4 regions of the Exiguobacterium sp. SH0S1 genome follow, and region 3 is predicted to be linked to each of the others. Evidence: riboswitches for the same ligand, from Rfam matches in the RefSeq annotation. Region 3 holds a riboswitch; each other region holds the start of a gene.

Region 1 (5,009 bases), on a different contig from region 3:
CCAGCGCCGTGTTTTCGTCTTCACGAGCAACGCCCAGCTCGTCATCATGAGAATCATCCCGACGTTGACGAGTAAAAAATGAACGTTGAACGCACTCGCGGTCAAGACGCTGAATAAAAATAGTTTGGCAAGTGATAGTGACAGATAACTCCAATAATCAAGATATTTCATAAATAGCCTCCAAACGGTACGTACACGTTGTATTCTTTTTCATGTACCTGTTCGCAAGTGGCGGGAAACATGGGGGTGTGCGATACGGACGAAAAAAGCGAGGCGAGCGCCTCACTTGATCAAAAACGTGTCCCGAAGCTCGATGATCGTGCCTTCCGGGGCTTTTAGTTTGCTCAAATGTCCGTCGACGACGAAGTAGATGTTGCCGCCATGTTTCGGCAAGAACGTGACACCGAGCGCCTCGAGCCGACGGACTTCCGCTTGAAGGTCATCGACGTACAAGGCGAAGTGAACGGGTCCGGCCGCATGTTTCGAATACGGCGATAACGTCTCGTCGGTCTTCGCCGTCTGGAGTTCGATATAGAAGTCGCCGAGCTTGAGCCAACTGTTGAACGCCCGGGTATGGAAGTTGGGTGACTCTTGGACGAGCTCAAAACCGAGCGTTTCATAAAATTGCTTTGACGCCGCATAGTCGGGCGTTTGGATACAGAGATGGTGGATTTGTTTCATCGTGTCACTCCTTTGCTTTCATTTTAGCGAATAGGAGCCTGAAGCGGAACTTTTCTTGAACGAAGACGTATACGACACCGAGGAGGGATACATATGGAAATCCAATACGAATTGACGGAAGAAGACTACATTCACTTCAACTTGAGTCATATTAGACGTTCAAAGATAGGAAAGAGGATGCTATTCCTGCAGCGCATCATCGGGCCCGTCATCATTTTAAGTGGTGGCGCTTTGACGTTCGCGACATTGTTTCAAGATACGAGCTGGTGGTTGTTTGGGGTGTATGGCGTCATCAGCCTCATCTGGTTTCTGTATTATCCGAAGTATTTTGAACGGCATATCCGAAAACAGACGAAGCGGATGATTCAAGAACGAAGCAATGAAGGCATGATCGGCCCGCATACGATGGATCTGGATGAAGACGGTCTTCGTGACAAAAATGCGTTCGGGGAGACGAAAGTCTCATGGAGCGGCATCAAGGAAGTCGTCGAGGAAGCCGATTATGTGTATTTGTATAACTCGTCGGTCAGCGCCTACATCTTGCCGAAACGCGGGCAGGACATGGAGGAGGTACAACGATGGCTACCGATGCGTTGACGATTCAACCGATTGATGAGACGAACTTGGATGCGGTCGTCGCCTTGACCGTCGCACCTGGTCAGGCCCGCTTTATCGAAACGAACGCGGAATCGCTCCGCGAGATGGACGTCGACGTCAAGTACGCGTGGACGTGCTACGCGCTCTGTCGAGACAATCAACCGGTCGGCTTCATGATGGTCGGGGCCGAGAACAAGGTGGAGCGTTACGTCTGGCTCGACCGCTTTATGATTGATATGGATGAGCAAGGGAAAGGCATCGGGTCAACATTTTTGCAACTTGCGATTGAGTGGATGCAAGAGCGATTTGATGTCGATGACATCATCCTCAGTCTCCATCCGACGAACGAACCAGCGAAACGGTTTTATGCGAAGGGCGGATTTGAGGACAGTGGCTTGATTGATGAAGCGAACGGGGAAGAGATTTGGGTGTATCACGTGAAGCAGGGACAGCCTTCCTAAGTCGGCCGTCCCTGTTTTGGTGGTTGTTGTTCAATTATCGCTTCACCGTGAGTGGACGCAACTGTTTGACCCGCGCCAAGACGATCCAGCCGAGGATGGCTCCGGTCACGCTCGAGGCGAGGAAGGCCGGGAAGAAGAACAGCGCCCCAAACTCAGAACCCATTAAGATTTTCGCGTACGGGACGGCGATGAGCGAGGCAATGACGCCCGTCCCGATGACTTCACCGAGCGCAGCGAAAGCGACCCGGTTCGTCCGCACGTAAAATAGTCCGGCAAGCAAGGCGCCGATCATACCACCTGGGAAGGCGAGCAACGACCCGGTCCCGGTCATGACACGGACGAGTCCGGTCACGAACGCGACGAGGACGGCACCAATCGGACCGACGGTGACGGCGGCGATGACGTTCACCATATGTTGCACCGGATAGGCCCGGGCGACACCGGTCGGGATGGAGATGAACAGGGAGCCGATGATGGCGATGGCGATGAGCATCGCCATCCAAGTGAGTTGTTGAATACGCATGTAGTGTCTCCTTTCAAAATGAAAACGCCACTTCTCCAAGTGGAAAAGTGGCGTGGACAGACAGACGTATCCAAGCCACTTCCCTACGCTGGTATGAGCCAGATCAGGTTCGAAGGGTCCGGCAGTTGCCGTCTCAGCCCGAAGGCTCCCCTAGTGGTCGTTTATTGGTTTGAGTATAGCATAACGTTATTTTGTTGCCTCAATTTTTCGCGGTCGGAAGATGAAATAAATGATACCGCTATACAGGGCGTATAAAAACAGGGAAAACACGAGATTGATGACCCACGGGAGTGTACCCATAAATACGGTGACCGAGGCGTTACGGAACCAGCCGAGTGAAAGACATAGTCCGACAAAGCTGAGCACGATCGTCGTCCAAAAGCTGATATCTGGACGCCTCGACACGCGGCGAACGACTAGACCAATTATGAAGCTGAAGACAGCCGTCGCACCTAAATACATATAGAGTAGCGCATCGACCGGGTATGAATAATAGACAACGTCCATATTATTTCCTCCTAAACGAAGTGTGGTGAAAGGAAGTGAGGTCAGTGAGGGATGCGATCCCATGGCGTGACGAGTCTTACCGTGAACAGTTCGAGCACTGGCTCGATGGCCATGTGCCAGGCGTGACGTGGCGGGTTGTGAAAGATACCGACTTGACATACTTGATGTATGGAGAGTACGGAGCAGACCGTTACTACGCCAAGGCGGTGACAGCAATCAGTGGTGGCGAGGCTGAACTGTCGATGCATCTAGCCGAACGGCATCCGGGACTCGTCCCGGAGGTCATCGCCATTGCCGCGACACGCAACTGGCTACTTATGCGAGACATCGGCGGGGATGCACTTCGTGAATACCCCAAGCACAGTCGGTACAAAGCGGCTGTGCGTCAATATGCGAAACTACAGAGAAAAGAAGCGAATTACACGGATACGCTTTTGGCCTACGGTATCCCGGACCGGCGTCCGGCTCGTCTAAAAGAAGAGATACGGACGTATTTACCCGAGTTATGTACGGGGTTAGATCGAGATAAGGCAGAGGCGGTGCTGGCGCTCCAAGACAAACTCCTCACCATGTGCGACGAGCTCGCGACTGGGGTGCCGATGAGTCTCGAGCACGGCGACTTACATGGCGGCAACATCTTTTGGCGCAAACAGACGGATGACTTATGTATTCTCGATTGGGGCGATGCGACCGTCACCCATCCGTTCTTCAGCGTCCGTGTGTTTTGGAACGCGCTCTACGACTTGTTGCCAGAAGACGATGAAGTCGCATGGTATGAACAGATTCAGAAGATGCGTACCGTCTACTTGGCTGAGTGGGAAGGTGTAGCGCCTCGGGACGTGCTATGGCGCCATTTGTTGATCGCTGAAGAGCTCGGTTGCGTGTATCGGGCGCTGTCGTGGCATGTATATGTGACCAACTATCGGTATGATCCGTCCGAGTCAGCCGATAAACCGGCCCAATGGCTCAACTTGTTCCTCGAGTATCGGGACTTGAAACGTCGCGGTACGTGATCACTCGTTCTTCTCGAGCAGGTTTTCATAATCCGTCTCGTTCCAAAACAGCTGGGCGATCGACTCCGGTGCTTTCAAAATCTCACCGTCTTGGTCGTAGACGATAGCGTAGCCGTTTTCGATCTCAAAGACGATCAAGTCGGCCGTCACTTCCTTGACGCCGTTCCCGGCAATGATGACGTTCTCGATTGGGTCGCGTGCGACTTGAACTCCCCATTCGTCGAGCTCGACGATGAGCGCTGACGTGTAGGCATGGCGGTCGTAAATCGATTGAAACTCGTCTTGCGTCAATGTGACGTCGGTCGGGGGGGCACTCGTCCCGTATTTGCGCTTCTCAATCTCCTCAACGAATTGCGTGAACGACTCTTCTTGCCAAAAGAGTGGTGCGACCGACTCGGGACCGTTGGCGATCTCACCGTCTTCATTCTCATAGACGGTCGCGTACGTGCCGTCGTCGAGCTTGAACGGATAAATATCGGCGTATGTATGATGGATCCCGTCCCCGGCGATGACGACGCGTTCGAACGTCTCACGGAACGGTGTTAGCCCTTGGGTTTCGAGCGCTGCTAACAAGTCTTGGGCAGTCTCGTGTTGGTCAAAGACGTCTTTGAAATCTTCTCGTGTCCATTCGATCGTCGCTTCTTCATCTTGTTCGTTCATATCAGGAGAGACGATTGGTTGCTCGGCTTGATCGGTACAACCTGTCAGCAAGAACGCGCTTAAGCCAAGTAGTCCTAATCGTTTCATAAAACAACCCCCTAGTAAGTTACATTATTTCCCTATTTTACATTAGCGTAGCATGTATGAAATAGGATGAGAACCTGGATACTTTCTCATCTAGGGCAAATGGAATCGCTACCTCGTCTGGTTCAATCCACACAATCTGTACGATTGAACAGGGGAATGTCGACTTTTGGCGAACACATTTAGGAAACTGATTTAAAGGAGAGAGAGAGATGCCAAAACGAAAATTTGCCAATCGTCGTGATTGGGAACGCATATTAAAAAATCGATACGCACAAATGGAGGTGCGGGACGATCGCTTCTCGGGCACCGTCGCCCTCTTTCAAATTGACGCCGTCCGAGCCCCACAATATAAGATGCATCAAGGAAAGGAGTTCATCGTCGCCGACGCAGGTTACGCGTGGCTCCAGTACTTCTCAGAACATGAACCGTTCGGGGTGACCGTCATGTTCGATGACCGGGGCAACATCGTCCAATGGTACA
Region 2 (5,009 bases), 420 kb from region 3:
CGCGACGCTGACCCATACGATGTCAGTCCTCGGGTCGGTCCACTACTTCTCTCCGGAACAAGCGCGTGGCAAGTTTGCCGATGAGAAGTCAGACATTTATTCGCTCGGTGCGGTGCTGTACGAACTTGTGACAGGACGAGTCCCGTTCATCGGTGAGACGCCGGTCGCGGTCGCGTTGCAACATTTGCAAGATGATCCGATCCGACCGCTCGACTTGAACCCTAAAATTCCGCAAGCGCTTGAGAACTGTATTATGCAGGCGCTCGCCAAATCGCCGGGGGCACGACATGCCTCGGTCGCTGCTTTTAAAAAAGACTGCTTGACGTCGCTCAGCCCAGACCGCGCGGACGAACCGAAACGGATGCCGACAGAACAAGACGAGTTTGATCAGACGCTCGTCATGGCGCCTGTCGTCCCGGAAGAACCGAAAGAAGTCGTCAAGCAGCCGGCAGCTGCAGTCGAGCCGGAATCAGCGACGCCGAAGAAACAAAAGAAAAAGAAGTGGTGGCTCTGGCTAGTGCTCGTGCTTCTATTGATTGGTGGCGGGGTTGCCGCGTATGTGGTTGCAGATGAAATGTCACGTGCCGTCGTGCCTGATGTCGTCGGTATGAGCGTCGGTGATGCGACGACTGAACTGGAAGCATCCGGATTCGTCGTTGAGACGACGGACCGAGTGAGTGACAACGTGTCTGAAGGCGACGTGATTTCGCAAAACCCGCAACCTGGACGGAAGCCGAAGCGTGGAACGGTCGTCACCATCGTCGTGTCTGCTGGGAAAGAGACGGTCGAGATGCCTGACGTCGAAGGGTTGTCTCAAACAGCAGCGGAACGAACGTTGAAAGATCTTGATTTCACAGATATTGAAATCCAATCCGAAGCGTCCGAAACGGTCGACAGCGGAGATGTGATTTCGCAATCGATCACGCCAGGTGAAGAAGTCATCGCGTCGGAAGAGACGGTCACGCTCGTCGTCTCGACCGGCAGCAATAAAATCGAGCTTGCTAATTTGACGGGCTATACGTTCGAAGAGGCGTCAACTTATGCCGAGCAAAACAACTTGAAAATCGTGAAACGCGATGAGTATTCGACGAGTATCCCAGCGAATCAAATCATTCGTCAACTGCCGACGTCAGGGACGGCGGTCGATCCGGGAACGGAACTGACGGTCATCGTCTCACAAGGAGTCGAGCCGACCGACATCTCGATCGAGCGGGAAGTGGACGTCGAAATCGAACCGCCGGCAGAGGGTGAAGAGGCGGAGCCGGTCGAAGTCGTCATTCGTACCGTCGATGCCCGTGGTGAGATCGAAGTGTTGCGTGATATGATCACAGAAACGACGACGTATTCCTATACGCTCGTCATTGCTCCGGACGAAGTCGGTACCGCGACGATTGAAGTCGAGGGTGAAGTCGTTCGGACCGATACGGTGACATACGCCCAAGCAAAAGATTCACAATGAAGAGGTGGCGTGCGCGTCACCTCTTTTCTAAGGAGGAAACAGGATGAAAGGAACGATTATTCGCTTGCAAGGTGGGTTTTATGATGTCATGACCGAAACGAAAGTTGAAATCAGATGTCGCGCCCGGGGAAACTTCCGGAACCGAAACATTTCGCCCGTCGTCGGGGACGACGTCGATATTCAAGACCAAGGGGACGGGACCGGCTACATCATGGCTGTCGATGAGCGGTCGAACCATCTCGTCCGCCCGCCGATCGCCAACATCGATCAGGCGTTTCTGCTCTTTTCCGTGAAAGAGCCGGCATTCTCGTTTCATTTGCTTGACCGCTTTCTCATTTTGATCGAATCGAAGCAAGTTCACCCGATCATCGTGTTGACGAAGATGGACTTGTTGCTAGAAGCTGAAAAGGAAAAAATTAGTGCGGCGGCAGCGCTATACCGTTCGATCGGCTATCAAGTCATTGAGACGTCGACCGAAGACGGAGCTGGGATCGAGCTCATCCGCAGCGCGTTCAAAGACAAGACGAGCGTATTCGCCGGACAGACCGGCGTCGGGAAGAGTTCGTTGCTGAACGCGGTCGCACCGGAGCTTGAACTCGCGACTGGTAAGATTTCGAAAGCGCTTGGCCGCGGGAAGCATACGACGCGTCACGTCACGCTCATCACACTCGCGGACGGGTTCGTCGCCGATACACCTGGATTCTCGAGTCTTGAGTTCCCGGAAGAACTTGAAGTCGAGGAGATGCGTTGGTGTTTCCCTGAATTCGTCTTGCGGCACGATGACTGTAAATTCCGTGGTTGCGCCCATTTGAACGAGCCAGGTTGTGCCGTCAAAGCGGCGGTCGAGGCCGGAGAAATCGCTTCCACCCGCTATGCGAACTATGTTACGTTTATGGAGGAATTAAAAGATAGACAACGGAGGTACTAACATGATTAAAATCGCACCATCGATCCTGTCGGCCGATTTTGCCAACCTTGAGGCAGAGGTCAAAGCGGTCCAAGAAGCAGGGGCCGATTACATTCATTTTGACGTCATGGACGGTCAGTTCGTGCCGAACATCTCGATTGGACTGCCGGTACTCAAAAGTTTGCGTGACAAGTCGGACATGGTATTAGACGTCCATTTGATGATCGACCAACCGGAACGGTTCGTCGAGGACTTCGTTCAAGCAGGCGCCGATATCGTCACGGTCCATGTCGAGGCGACAAACCATTTGCATCGCGTATTGCAACAAATCAAAGGAGCCGGCGCCAAGTGTGGTGTCGTCTTGAACCCACATACGCCGTTGTCATCAATCGAGCACGTGCTCGGTGATGTCGATATGGTGTTGCTCATGACCGTGAACCCTGGCTTTGGCGGCCAAGCGTTCATCGAAGCGGTCGTCCCGAAGATTGCGGCGCTCAGCGAGATGCGCCAAGCGCGTCGTCTCGACTTCGAGATCGAGATCGATGGCGGGGTAAATCCTGCGACGGCAAAACTTTGTATCGACGCAGGTGCCGACGTCCTCGTTGCCGGTTCAGCCATCTATAACGAACCGAGCTATAAAGACGCAATCGATAGCATTCGCAACGCGTCTCGTGTATAATCGTCTGTAGAACAACAAATATTGTCGCAAGGGGTGTCACATCTGTGGCTGAGAGGCATGAGCTAACCCTTTGAACCTGTTCCGTTCACACGGACGTAGGGATGTGGCGAAAATGCACGTTGCTACACGATAGCAGCATGGCGTTTACGTCATGCTGCTTTTTGTCGTTCACTCATATCAAGGAGGGAATAAGATGAAACAACGTTTAAAACTACAGGCGCTCATTGAAATCTCGCTGTTCGCCTCGCTCGGACTGATCTTTGACATGCTCATCCCATATCGGTTGCCGCAAGGCGGAGCAGTCAGCTTGGCGATGCTGCCGATTCTCGTGATGGCTTATCGGCATGGATTGAGAGGCGGACTCGCGACAGGCGCGCTCGTCGGGACGCTACAACTGTTATTTGGGGCCTATATCTTCACGCCGGTCCAGTTTTTACTCGACTACACGGTCGCCTACGGCCTCGTCGGAGTCGCCGGCATCTTCGCCGGGCAAGTCAAACAGTCGGCAAAAGACGGCGCCAAGAAAACGCTCACGTTCTATTTGATTCTCGGGGCGTTGATCGGCTCGGCGCTCCGCTACGTTGCGCACGTCGTCTCCGGCATCGTCTTCTTCGCCGAGTATGCGGAAGGACCGGTCGTCTTGTACTCGCTCGGCTATAACTTGACGTATATGTTGCCGTCGTTCCTCGTCTCGGCGGTCGTGATCGTGCTCTTGTTCACGTCGGCGCCGCGTTTCGCGACGCTCGCGACACGGGACATCAGATAATGCGTGTCTTGATTGTGGCTGCGAGCCCGGAAGCGGTCCCTGAGCTTCCTCGGAACGCCGATTACGTCATCGGCGTCGACGGCGGCTATCATACGCTGCTCGACCGTGGGATGAAGCCGGACCTGCTCGTCGGTGACTTTGATTCGTTCACAGGCACCGTGCCGGAGGAAGCTGTCCGTTATCCGTCTGAAAAAGACGTGACCGACCTTGAGATCGCTCTCGAGGCGGCACGAGGGAAAGGGGCGGACGTGATCGACGTGTACGGTGCACTCGGGGGCAGACTCGATATGACGCTCAGCAACGTCGGTCTGCTCGAGGCGTACCCCGAGATGCGGTTGTTCGCAGACGGGCAAGAAGTGCGCCTCGTCGGAAAAGGGGACTATCGTCTCCCGCGTCGTCCTGACCATTACTTGTCGCTCGTACCTTGGAAACGGGCCTCGGTCTCGATTCGTGGCGTCAAGTACCCGCTCGAGAACCATGACGTCGTCAGCCATGAGGCGCTGACGATCTCAAACGAGTGGTCGGCGGAAGAGGCGGATTTGCTCGTTCATAGCGGCAACGTCTTGATTATGTATATAAAGAAATAAACAAAAAAAATCCCATCGGCGCATGCCGCTGGGATTTATTTCGTTCGTGTATGGTAATTATACGCGTTCAACGAGACCTGATTTAAGAGCGCGAGCTGAAACCCAAACTCGTTTAGGTTTACCGTCAACGAGAATGCGAACTTTTTGTACGTTTACACCCCAAGTACGTTTTGTCTTGTTGAGTGCGTGCGAACGGTTGTTACCTGACTTAGGTGACTTACCTGTTACGTAGCATTTACGTGCCATGCGTTTCCCCTCCTTTTTTATGTGGGTTCGTCCTAATAGACACTCGTTTATATTAGCATGGGTTTTTTCACGATGCAACTAGAAAATAACCGGATGACAAGAAAAAAACTTGACATTACGGATGAGGATTTTAATAATGAATGAGGGTTGCGGTTACAATTGACCGAGTTTAGGGGCATGTCCTTTTAATAACTAGGTACTTATTGTAGAATATACTGTAGGAATCATTCCGAATAAAGGAGGCTACTCCATATGGCAATTGAAATGAAGACAACATATGGCAATATTGATATCACGAACGACGTGGTCGCGACACTCGCGGGCGGTGCGGCGATGGAATGTTTCGGCGTCGTAGGAATGGCGTC
Region 3 (5,009 bases):
GATGGTATCTATGAGTGGGATGAAACGTCGAAACAACTCGATAAACTCGTCGAACTTGATGACCCGGAAGGTGTCCTTCGCTTCAACGATGGGAAAGCCGACCCGTACGGTCGTGTCTTCGCCGGGACGCTCCACTTAAAAGACGAGTCTGAGCAGGCGACGTTGTTCCGCTTGAACCGCGACGGCACGACCGAGGTTATGTTGAGCGGATTGACGTTATCGAACGGGTTGACGTGGTCACCTGACCATACGTCGTTTTACCATATCGATACGCCGACCGAGACGGTTCGCAAGTTCCCGTTCGATTTGAAAACGGGCACGCTCGGGGAAGGTGAGGTCGTCATTGATTTCAAGAATGAGGACGGGTTCCCGGACGGTATGACGTCGGATGAAGACGGCTTTTTATGGATTGCCCACTTTGCAGGCGGGCGCGTCACGCGGTGGAATCCGGAGACGGGTGAAAAAGTGCTTGAAGTCATCGTCCCGGCGCCGAACGTCACGTCGTGTAGTTTTATCGGGGATGACTTAAAACAATTGGCGATCACGACGGCACGGGAAGGCATGGACGACGAGGCGCTCGCCGCTCATCCGGATGCGGGTTCGGTCTTCAAGATTGATACGGACGTGAAAGGGATGCCACTTTATCGGTTTGGACGTTAAGGAGGGACGGCTATGGTGAAGCGATTGCTCGTGCGAGCGGGAATCGGATTGGCACTAGCGGCGGTGGCTCGGGTCGGGATTCAAAAGATATTGGACGACCGGGCTCGGAAAGAAGACCATACGTATCTTGAACCAAAGTGGGACGAGACGCCGAGTGTGGATGCCGATAAGGATGATGACGAGGTCGGATTGACGCAACTCGATTCGATTTACCGGGCCGAGTGGCAGGCGAACACGTATCCTCGCTCCGAGGCGGAACGGAAAGCGTTAGAAGAATAACCGGTACGAAGAACATATCCAGAGCTTTTTCTTCGGCCGTCGAGGCCTCAGAAAAAGACAAATGGCCGCTAGATGGCGACCGTTTGCGTTGCTCGTTCGATGGCGCCCCGACTCCTGCAGGAAAGCAATCCAACGGAGACCCAGTAGCGACGTGAGTCGCGATGAGGCTCCGGGATTGCCTGCGGAAAGCGTGGGCGCCCGAAGGACGAGCGATAACAATCATGTTAGTCAACAAGAAAACACGCTCCTTTTGAGCGTGTTTTTTTGTTGACAACGGACGTGATCCCGTTCATTATCTAAAAAGTAATGATTACGATTTAAAGGTGGTATACATCATGAAACGAATTCCGATCACAGTCTTGTCCGGATATTTAGGAAGTGGCAAGACGACGTTGCTCAATCATATGTTGAACAATCGGGATGGTAAAAAATATGCCGTCATCGTCAACGATATGAGCGAGCTGAACATCGATGAGCGATTGATTGACGGGGCAGGTTTTTCACGGACGGACGAGAAGTTGGTGGAGCTGTCTAACGGTTGCATCTGCTGCACGTTGCGAGAAGATTTACTCGAGGCGGTCAGCGAGATTGCGAACGACCGACAGCTCGACGGCATCATCATCGAGTCGTCAGGCATCTCGGAACCGATCCCGGTCGCGCAGACGTTTACATATGCGGATGACGCCTTGGGTATCGACTTGACGAGCCGTGTGTATGTTGACGCGATGGTGACGGTCGTCGACGCATATCGATTTTTAAAAGACTTCAACTCGGGCGAATCGCTGCATGAACGGAAACAGGCTGTCGACACGGGTGATGTCAGGGAAGTCGTCGACTTGCTCGTCGATCAAGTCGAGTTTGCCGACATCATCGTCCTCAACAAGGCGGACCGGGTCACGGAACCGGAACTGCACGAAATCGAAAGTCTGTTACGCGCGTTAAACCCGGCGGCGCGACTTTTGACAAGCACATACGGGAACGTGTTGTTGTCCGACCTGTTAGACGTGAACTTGTTCGACTTCGACCAGGCGATGCATGCCGCCGGATGGATCCAAGAGCTCGAGACAGACGACCATACCCCTGAAACCGAAGAGTACGGCATCAGTTCGTTCGTCTATCGCCGCCGCCGTCCGTTCCACCCGGAGCGTTTACATGCGTGGATCGAACAGTTCCCGGAAGAAGTCGTCCGGGCGAAAGGTTTTTTATGGATCGCCTCACGGAACGACATCGCGTGCTTGTTCTCCCAAGCGGGGTACGCGTCGACGCTCGAACATGCCGGGCGTTGGCTCGCGACGCTTCCTGACGCGGAACGAAAGCAGATGTTCGCCGCCGAACCAGAGCTTGAGGCCGATTACATCGAGCCGTACGGCGACCGCCAGACGGAGCTCGTCTTGATCGGTCACCGAATGGACCGAGTGCGCGTCGAGCTTGAACTTGACGCCTGTCTACTGTCAGACGAAGAGATGGCGTCAGACTGGACAACGTTACGGGATACGCTTCCAGGAAACGGGATCGCGACGTTTTCATGATTTAACCGTTTACAATTCAGAATCGAACGGCTATACTTTTGCTTGCATGAACAACCGCATACATTGGACTACACTAGGGGTGCTTCGGCTGAGATGTGAGCATGGCTCCAATCCCTTATAACTCGATCCAGGTAATACTGGCGTGAGGAAGTGTGGCACTTTTTCTGATGGATTGATGATTGGATAAGTGGCCGCATTCTCATGGATGCGGCTTTTTTGTGTAACCAAATAAGGGGGGAATCATCATGAATCAACAATGTGGAACGAGCCCGATCGTCGGGTTCCGCTTTACGCTAAGCCCGATGACGTCAGAGTTCATACCGGTCATCAAAGGAGCACTCAAAGAGACTGATTTAAGCAACGTCTGGAGGCACACGGACGATGTGTCGACCGTGATTCGCGGTCGGGCCGAGCACGTGTTTGACGTCGCGAAAGCAGTCTTGTCACACGCCACGAGAACAGGGGCGCATGTGTCGATGAGCGGGACGTTCTCGGCCGGATGTCCGGGCGACACGGCCGGGGACAATCTGCTCGACGTATCGAGTGAGCCGGTGAACGGGCGGGTAGGTGCGCAATACGTCTCTTCACAGTTCGCGCTCTACCCGCTCGGTGATGATGATTACATGGACATCATCTATGAAGAGATCGATTTCGCGAAAGAACGGGGTGTGTTCAATGACGCGATGCATTATGCCTCAGGAATTCACGGAGACATCGAGCCGGTGTTCGCGTTTTATGAGGCGACGTTCAACCGTGTTCGCGAGAAGACGAGCCACGTCGTCATGACGGTCACGTTCAGTGTGAACAGTCCGTCACACGAGGGACGCGTTGATGCTTAACTCATGGAAGTTGAAAGAAATCGTCTTGTTGTCGATTTTATCGGTCGTCTTTGCCGTCGTCTATTTGGCGTTCGTCCATGTCGGGAACTTGTGGGCCGGCTTGATCGGGCCGATCGCCTATGAATGGATTTTTGGGATTTGGTTCATCGTCTCGATTATTACCGCCTACATCATTCGAAAGCCAGGCGCCGCCTTTTTGTCGGAAGTGCTCGCAGCGTCGATCGAGATGATGATCGGCAATGCGATCGGTCCGCGCATCATCCTCGTCGGCATCATTCAAGGACTCGGCGCCGAAGCGGCGTTCGCACTAACCGGGTATAAGCGGTATGACTTGTGGGTGCTCATGCTCGCCGGATTCGGTGCGGCAGTGACGAGTTTCGCATATACGTACGTCATGGGAGGTCTCAGCGCGCTAAGTCCGACGTACGTGGCTTTGATGTTCGCACTACGGGCGACGAGCGGGATGCTCATCGCAGGGATCGGCGGGAAGATTTTGAGCGACTTGTTGCTTCGAACGGGTGCGCTAGAAGGGTATGCCGTCACCCGGCAGAGGAAGGCACATGGTTGAGACCGAGCGTCTGGCGTTTCGTTTCCCGGGAGAAGAACGCGACGTATTGACAGATATCACACTTCGTCTTAAGGACGGCAGGACGCTCATCACCGGGGCGAGCGGGTCGGGGAAGTCGACTTTGTTCGCCTTGTTCAATCGGCTCTACCCGGACAACTGTGATGGGATTGTGACGGGGCGATTGCATCTATTCGGTCGGTCCTATGCCACGTATCGGCCTGGCGAGGTGAATCGCCGCGTCGGGACGGTGTTTCAAGACCCGGACAGCCAGTTCGTCATGCAGACGGTAGAGGAAGAGCTGATTTTCACGCTCGAAAACTTTTCGGTCGCCCGAAGCGAGATGATGGACCGTGTCTCAGCGATTTTGCACGAGTTACATTTGTCCGATTATCGCCACCGCACCATCCATGATTTATCAGGGGGCGAGAAGCAGCAAATCGCCGTCGCCTGTGCCTTGATCGGATGTCCGGAATGGCTCTTACTCGACGAGCCGCTCTCACACCTCGACCCGGCGACGGCACGTCGGTTCGTTCGCTGGCTCGACAAGTCCGCACGGAACGTCAATATCGTCGTCATCGAGCATCGTCCGTACATGTGGGGCGACTTCTTTGACCGGCACCTGGAACTCGTGAACGGAAGGATCGCAGGCGATGGATCGTTCGTCGTTCAACCGGATTATACATTTACGCCGATTGAAACGACACGGGGCACAAACACATTATTTCAGATACCGAAAGTGAATCACAAAAAGTTTCAACTTGCAGCGAGCAAAATCGCAGTGGCCCCCGGGGATGTGATCGCCATCCTCGGTCGGAACGGCAGCGGCAAATCGACGTGGCTAAAAAGCCTGGCGCGGCATCACCGTGAAGTCGGGCTCGTCCCGCAATCCCCGGCGCATTTGTTTGTGACGAGTGACGTGTCGCGGGAACTAGCATATGGACATAACCGTTCAATCGAGGACATGTTGGCACGCCTCGGGCTTGAACGTCTGCGTGACGCCCATCCACTCTCACTCAGTCACGGTCAAAAACGGAGACTCGCCATCGGGGTGATGCTTCTGTCGGGTAAACAACTGCTCGCGTTTGATGAACCGACGGCCGGTCAAGACGAGGCATCACTTCGAGCGCTCCATGC
Region 4 (5,009 bases), on a different contig from region 3:
CATCGGCTGTTTAAACTGACGATCATGGGTCCGCTTGATGAGGACGAAGAGTACGCCGAAGAGTGTCGTCTACTGATTGAGCAGAGCGGGCTGACCGACTATGTCGAACTCGTCGGGAAAGTGAACGTACAAGACTGGTTGCCGAAATTTGATTTGTTGTTGTTGACGAGCATATCGGAAGGGCAGCCGCTTGCCATTTTAGAAGGGATGGCGGCTGGCATCCCTTGGGTGGCGACCGATGTCGGGGCTTGTTCGGAACTACTTTACGGACGCGCTGACGATCCGTTCGGTCCGGCCGGCTTCATCGTTCCTCCGGTCCATCCGGAAGCCATCGCTGACAAAGTCGAATGGATGATGGATTATCCGCGCGAACGGATGCGCTTCGGTAAAAACGGCCGCGAGCGTGTCCGTCAGTATTATCGATTGCAACAGTTCGTCGACCGCTATAAAGCCATCTATGAAGCGAGGAGGGAACAGTATGGCGGGCATCGGGTTTAAGTTACAAAAGCTGTTTCAAGAAGACTATTACTCTTCAAGACTGAAGGCGTACACGTTTTCCGGTCTCGTCACATCGGGCCCTTGGCTGATCGTCATCCTCGTTGTCGGTACGATTCAATGGTTGGCGTTTCAGATGCCGATGTTGTCACTCGAGGAACGGACACTGTTTATGCTATCCGTGTCTTACGCGTTCATTTTCTCGCAAATTCTATTTAGTTTTCAGCAGCTCGTCGTCACGCGATACGTGGCCGATTTGTTTTATGAAAAGAAAGCCCATGAGATCTTTCCTGTCTTCACCGGCATGTTAAAAGTGACGATTCTCGCTGCCGTCGTCATGTATAGCGTGTTTTGGCTGATTTCACCGCTCAGTTTCGCCTATAAGCTCGTCCTGTTCGTCTTATTCATGACCATCAACGTCATCTGGGTCATGTTCTTGTTCTTGAGCGCCGCCAAATTTTATCAAGCGGTCGCTTACAGCTTCTTGCTAGGCGGGGTTATTTCAGTCGCGAGCGTCTATTTGATCAGTCGTCTCATGGTCAACCCATCGAGCCTCGAGCTTCTGTTTGGCTTTACCGTTGGGATGGTCGTGACGCTGTTCGGGCTATTCTTCGCGATGCTTCGGACGTTTCCGCTCAGGTATGCGACGCGAGAGTTTTCATACTTCCGGTACTTTGATAAGTATCCGGACTTGTTCGCGATTGGTGTGTTATACGTGCTTGGGATCTGGGTGACCAACTTCATCATTTGGTTTGGTGAAGGTCGCATGGTGATTGCCGATTCGTTCGTGTTCAATCCGTATTATGACACGGCTGTGTTCTGGTCGTACTTGACGATCATCCCGACCCAGCTCTTGTTCGTCGTCGCTGTCGAGACAAGGTTTTACGAGCGCTACCGAACGTTTTACGGCTTGATCAATTATGGCGGGGCGTTACACCAAATTGAGAAGGCGAAGCAGACGATGACGACGGTGTTGAAAAATGAATTGATCCGACTTGGGCGAAGTCAAGGTGTTGTCACCTTGTTCGCGATCCTGATGGCGGGTGTGTTCGTCGGTTGGATTGGTGTCCCGGAAGAAGTCGGTCAAATTTTCCGGATGACGACGCTCGCCGCGTTCGCGAACGCGATGATTCTCGTACTGACGCTGCTCTTGCTTTATTTTGAGGACCGGCGTGGTGCGTTGTTCGTCAACCTATCGTTCTTCACATTGAACGCCTTGTTCACGTTGTCGTTACTATCGCGCGGGATCGATTGGTATGGGGTCGGCTTTGCGATCAGCACGACCATCACGTTCTTTATCGCAGGACTGCGCTTGATTTATTTTATGGGGAAGGTCGATTATTACGTGTTCGCGGCCTCGAACCGTCGTAAGCTCGGGACGGAACGGTTCTCGCATTTTGGGACCGCGCTCAACCGTCGCTTCTCGCGTTAAAGGGTTTGCATTTTTCAAAAAGATTGATATGATGTGGTCGAAGATGACCGAATTTCATAATGTTTGCCACTAGGGGAGTCGCTTGACGCGGCTGAGATGGACAAGGTCCAGACCCTTTGAACCTGATCTAGTTCACGCTAGCGGAGGGAAGTGGGCGAAACGTCCTTTCTCACACTCTTTGTGTATGGCCGACGCCGCTTCCGTTATGGGAGGCGGCGTCTTTTTTCATACAAAGGAGGAGAATACGATGACATTTACCGCACACATCCGCCAAGAGGCCAACGCCTTGTTTGAGGCGAGTTTCCACCATCCGTTCGTCCGCGCGCTCGGAGACGGGACGCTCGACGAGGCGAAGTTTCGGCATTACGTGATGCAAGACTCGTACTACTTGAATCAATTTTCGAAAGTACAGGCGAAGGGCGCTACACTTGCCCCGACGATGGAGCTGGCGAGCCGATTTTTGACGCACGCCCTCCACACGATCGAGGCGGAGCACGAGTTGCATCGGGAATTTTTTACGATGCTCGAGGTGAGTGACATGGAGTGGACGACGTTCGAACCAGCTCCGACGGCTTATGCATACGCGCTCCATATGCAACAAGCCGGCCCGACGCTCGGAGACGTGCTCGCGGCGATTCTTCCATGCTACTGGGTGTATTACGAGATCGGGGAGCGCTTGAAGGACGCAGAGCCAGACCATCCGATCTATTCTGTTTGGATTGCGACGTACGGTTCGGAATGGTTCCGTGAACTCGTCGAAGAGCAGATCGAGCGACTTGACGAATTGGCGGGACAAGCGACGGAGTCAGAACGGATTCGCTATCAGCAACTGTTTTTGAAAAGTTGCTACTATGAGCTCGCGTTTTGGGAGATGGCCTGGACACTCGAATCGTGGGAACTGCCGCTTGAGGTGGGACAATGAGGCCGGATCTATGGGAAGCCGTCCGGTTGAAGCGACCGCTCGTCCATAACATTACGAACACCGTCGTCGCCAACTTCTCGGCCAACGGGTTGCTCGCCATCGGTGCGTCCCCGGTCATGGCTGATGCGATCGAAGAAGTGGCAGACATGGCGACCGTGAGCGATGCCCTCGTCTTGAACATCGGGACGCTTGACGCAATGACCGAGGCGACGATGATCCGCGCCGGACAAGCCGCGAATCAGTCGGGCCGCCCTGTCGTCCTAGACCCGGTCGGTGTCGGGGCGACACCGTTCCGCCGCGACGTCGTCGAACGGATTTTGCGAGACGTCCGCGTCACGGTCATCCGTGGGAACGCCGGGGAAGTCGCCACGCTTGTCGATGCCGGTTGGACGACGAAAGGGGTCGACGCCGGAAGCGGCACACATCATCCGCAACAACTCGCTGAACGAGCAGCGAACCGATATAGCTGTGTTGTCGTGATTACCGGGGCGACGGATTTCGTGAGCGATGGTACGGTCACGCTAGAGATTTTGGGCGGTCATCCGCTCATGACAGAGACGACAGGCACCGGCTGTCTACTCAGTGCGGTCGTCGGTGCGTTCCTTGCTGTTGAACCGGACGTGATGACGGCAACCTCGACCGCGCTCACCGGATATGCACGATGCGGCGAGTTGGCGAGTGAAGCAGCGACGGGTCCGGGGGATTTCCCAATCCACTTTCTCAACGCGCTCGCTACCATGACGTCAACTGACCTGCCGAGCGACCGAATCGAGGTGTTCGCGCGATGAGGCCTCAAGTCTTGACCATCGCCGGTTCGGACTCTGGCGGGGGAGCCGGAATCCAAGCCGATTTGAAAACGTTTCAAGAATTAGGCGTATTTGGCACGAGTGTCGTGACCGCGGTGACGGCTCAAAACACGCGTGGCGTGCACGGTGTCGAAGCCGTCTCCGCCGACCTCGTCGCACGCCAGCTCGATGCAGTCGGATCAGACTTTATCATCTCGGCGTGCAAGACCGGGATGCTGTTCAATCGTGAGTTGATTGACGTCGTGGCGGACGCAATCGAGCAGCATCGATTTCAAAATGTCGTCGTCGATCCGGTCATGATCGCTAAAGGCGGTGCGACCTTGCTTGAACGGGACGCCGTCACCGCGCTACGGACGAGGCTGTTACCGATGGCGACGGTCGTCACGCCAAATATCCCTGAAGCTGAAGTGTTGACCGGCTTGACGATTTGTACGTTCACTGATCGTATGAAAGCAGCTGAGCGCTTGTTGTCTTACGGGGCAAACGTCGTCATGTTGAAAGGCGGTCATTTGGACGGTCCTCTCGCCGAAGACCTAGTCATGACGAAGACCGATACGTTTCGAATGGTGACACCACGGTTGCTGACGAAAGATACGCACGGGACCGGCTGCACGTTTTCGGCTGCGCTAACAGCGGAGCTCGCGAACGGGCATACCGTTACGGAAGCCGCGCAGAAGGCGAAACAGTTCATCCATAGTGCCATCGCCCACGGATTACAAATCGGCAGCGGGCATGGACCGACAAATCATTGGGCGTATAACAAGCACCCGAAGGAGGTGGTTTCCATTGAATCCATCGCCTATCGTTGAGCGGTTAAAGCTCTACTTCATCTGCGGCACAGCGGATACGTTTGATCTCGTTCAGACGGTCGAAACGGCGCTTCAATGTGGTGTGACATGTTTTCAATTTCGCGAAAAAGGTAAAGAGCCACTGTATGGGGATAAAAAAGAAGCGATGGCACGAGCGTTGCATACACTTTGTCGACAGTACCGTGTCCCGTTCATCGTCAACGATGACGTCGAGCTGGCAATCAAACTCGATGCGGACGGAGTTCATGTCGGACAAGAGGACGCAGCAGCCGAAGTCGTTCGTCGGCGAATCGGTTCAAAGAAGTGGCTCGGTGTCTCGGTCCACTCGATCGAGCAAGCCGCAACGGCTTCGAGATACGCCGATTATGTCGGAATTGGACCGATTCATCCGACTGTGTCGAAACAAGACGCGGCCGAAGTGAATGGAACGATGCTCATTCGGCAAGTGCGAGCCCGGTTTCAGCATTTGCCAATCGTGGGGATTGGTGGAATCATGCCTGAACACGTCGAAGCGATTCGACGTGACGGGGCTGACGGCGTAGCTG

The links. Region 3 has a riboswitch for thiamine pyrophosphate ahead of EVJ20_RS04005 (YkoF family thiamine/hydroxymethylpyrimidine-binding protein). Riboswitches for the same ligand answer to the same signal wherever they lie in the genome.
Region 1: it holds a riboswitch for thiamine pyrophosphate, as region 3 does, so the genes downstream of both, thiW (energy coupling factor transporter S component ThiW) here and EVJ20_RS04005 (YkoF family thiamine/hydroxymethylpyrimidine-binding protein) in region 3, are expected to answer to the same signal.
Region 2: it holds a riboswitch for thiamine pyrophosphate, as region 3 does, so the genes downstream of both, thiT (energy-coupled thiamine transporter ThiT) here and EVJ20_RS04005 (YkoF family thiamine/hydroxymethylpyrimidine-binding protein) in region 3, are expected to answer to the same signal.
Region 4: it holds a riboswitch for thiamine pyrophosphate, as region 3 does, so the genes downstream of both, tenA (thiaminase II) here and EVJ20_RS04005 (YkoF family thiamine/hydroxymethylpyrimidine-binding protein) in region 3, are expected to answer to the same signal.

Annotation. Positions count from the first base shown of each region.
Region 1 covers NZ_SJVC01000005.1:129,947-134,955, reverse strand. The annotation lists gene EVJ20_RS12405 (LTA synthase family protein) at 1-171, opposite strand, end outside; gene EVJ20_RS12400 (VOC family protein) at 283-681, opposite strand; gene EVJ20_RS12395 (YcxB family protein) at 775-1,278, shown strand; gene EVJ20_RS12390 (GNAT family N-acetyltransferase) at 1,260-1,739, shown strand; gene thiW (energy coupling factor transporter S component ThiW) at 1,774-2,262, opposite strand; TPP riboswitch at 2,326-2,424, opposite strand; gene EVJ20_RS12380 (hypothetical protein) at 2,449-2,769, opposite strand; gene EVJ20_RS12375 (aminoglycoside phosphotransferase family protein) at 2,814-3,782, shown strand; gene EVJ20_RS12370 (hypothetical protein) at 3,783-4,529, opposite strand; gene EVJ20_RS12365 (DUF402 domain-containing protein) at 4,739-5,009, shown strand, end outside.
Region 2 covers NZ_SJVC01000001.1:366,464-371,472, forward strand. The annotation lists gene pknB (Stk1 family PASTA domain-containing Ser/Thr kinase) at 1-1,459, shown strand, start outside; gene rsgA (ribosome small subunit-dependent GTPase A) at 1,503-2,387, shown strand; gene rpe (ribulose-phosphate 3-epimerase) at 2,389-3,045, shown strand; TPP riboswitch at 3,065-3,164, shown strand; gene thiT (energy-coupled thiamine transporter ThiT) at 3,239-3,811, shown strand; gene EVJ20_RS01830 (thiamine diphosphokinase) at 3,811-4,398, shown strand; gene rpmB (50S ribosomal protein L28) at 4,456-4,644, opposite strand; gene EVJ20_RS01840 (Asp23/Gls24 family envelope stress response protein) at 4,897-5,009, shown strand, end outside.
Region 3 covers NZ_SJVC01000001.1:785,477-790,485, reverse strand. The annotation lists gene EVJ20_RS04025 (SMP-30/gluconolactonase/LRE family protein) at 1-660, shown strand, start outside; gene EVJ20_RS04020 (hypothetical protein) at 673-939, shown strand; gene EVJ20_RS04010 (GTP-binding protein) at 1,275-2,468, shown strand; TPP riboswitch at 2,534-2,634, shown strand; gene EVJ20_RS04005 (YkoF family thiamine/hydroxymethylpyrimidine-binding protein) at 2,714-3,307, shown strand; gene EVJ20_RS04000 (ECF transporter S component) at 3,300-3,875, shown strand; gene EVJ20_RS03995 (ABC transporter ATP-binding protein) at 3,868-5,009, shown strand, end outside.
Region 4 covers NZ_SJVC01000005.1:88,660-93,668, reverse strand. The annotation lists gene pelF (GT4 family glycosyltransferase PelF) at 1-498, shown strand, start outside; gene pelG (exopolysaccharide Pel transporter PelG) at 479-1,927, shown strand; TPP riboswitch at 1,989-2,093, shown strand; gene tenA (thiaminase II) at 2,175-2,849, shown strand; gene thiM (hydroxyethylthiazole kinase) at 2,846-3,637, shown strand; gene thiD (bifunctional hydroxymethylpyrimidine kinase/phosphomethylpyrimidine kinase) at 3,634-4,464, shown strand; gene thiE (thiamine phosphate synthase) at 4,403-5,009, shown strand, end outside.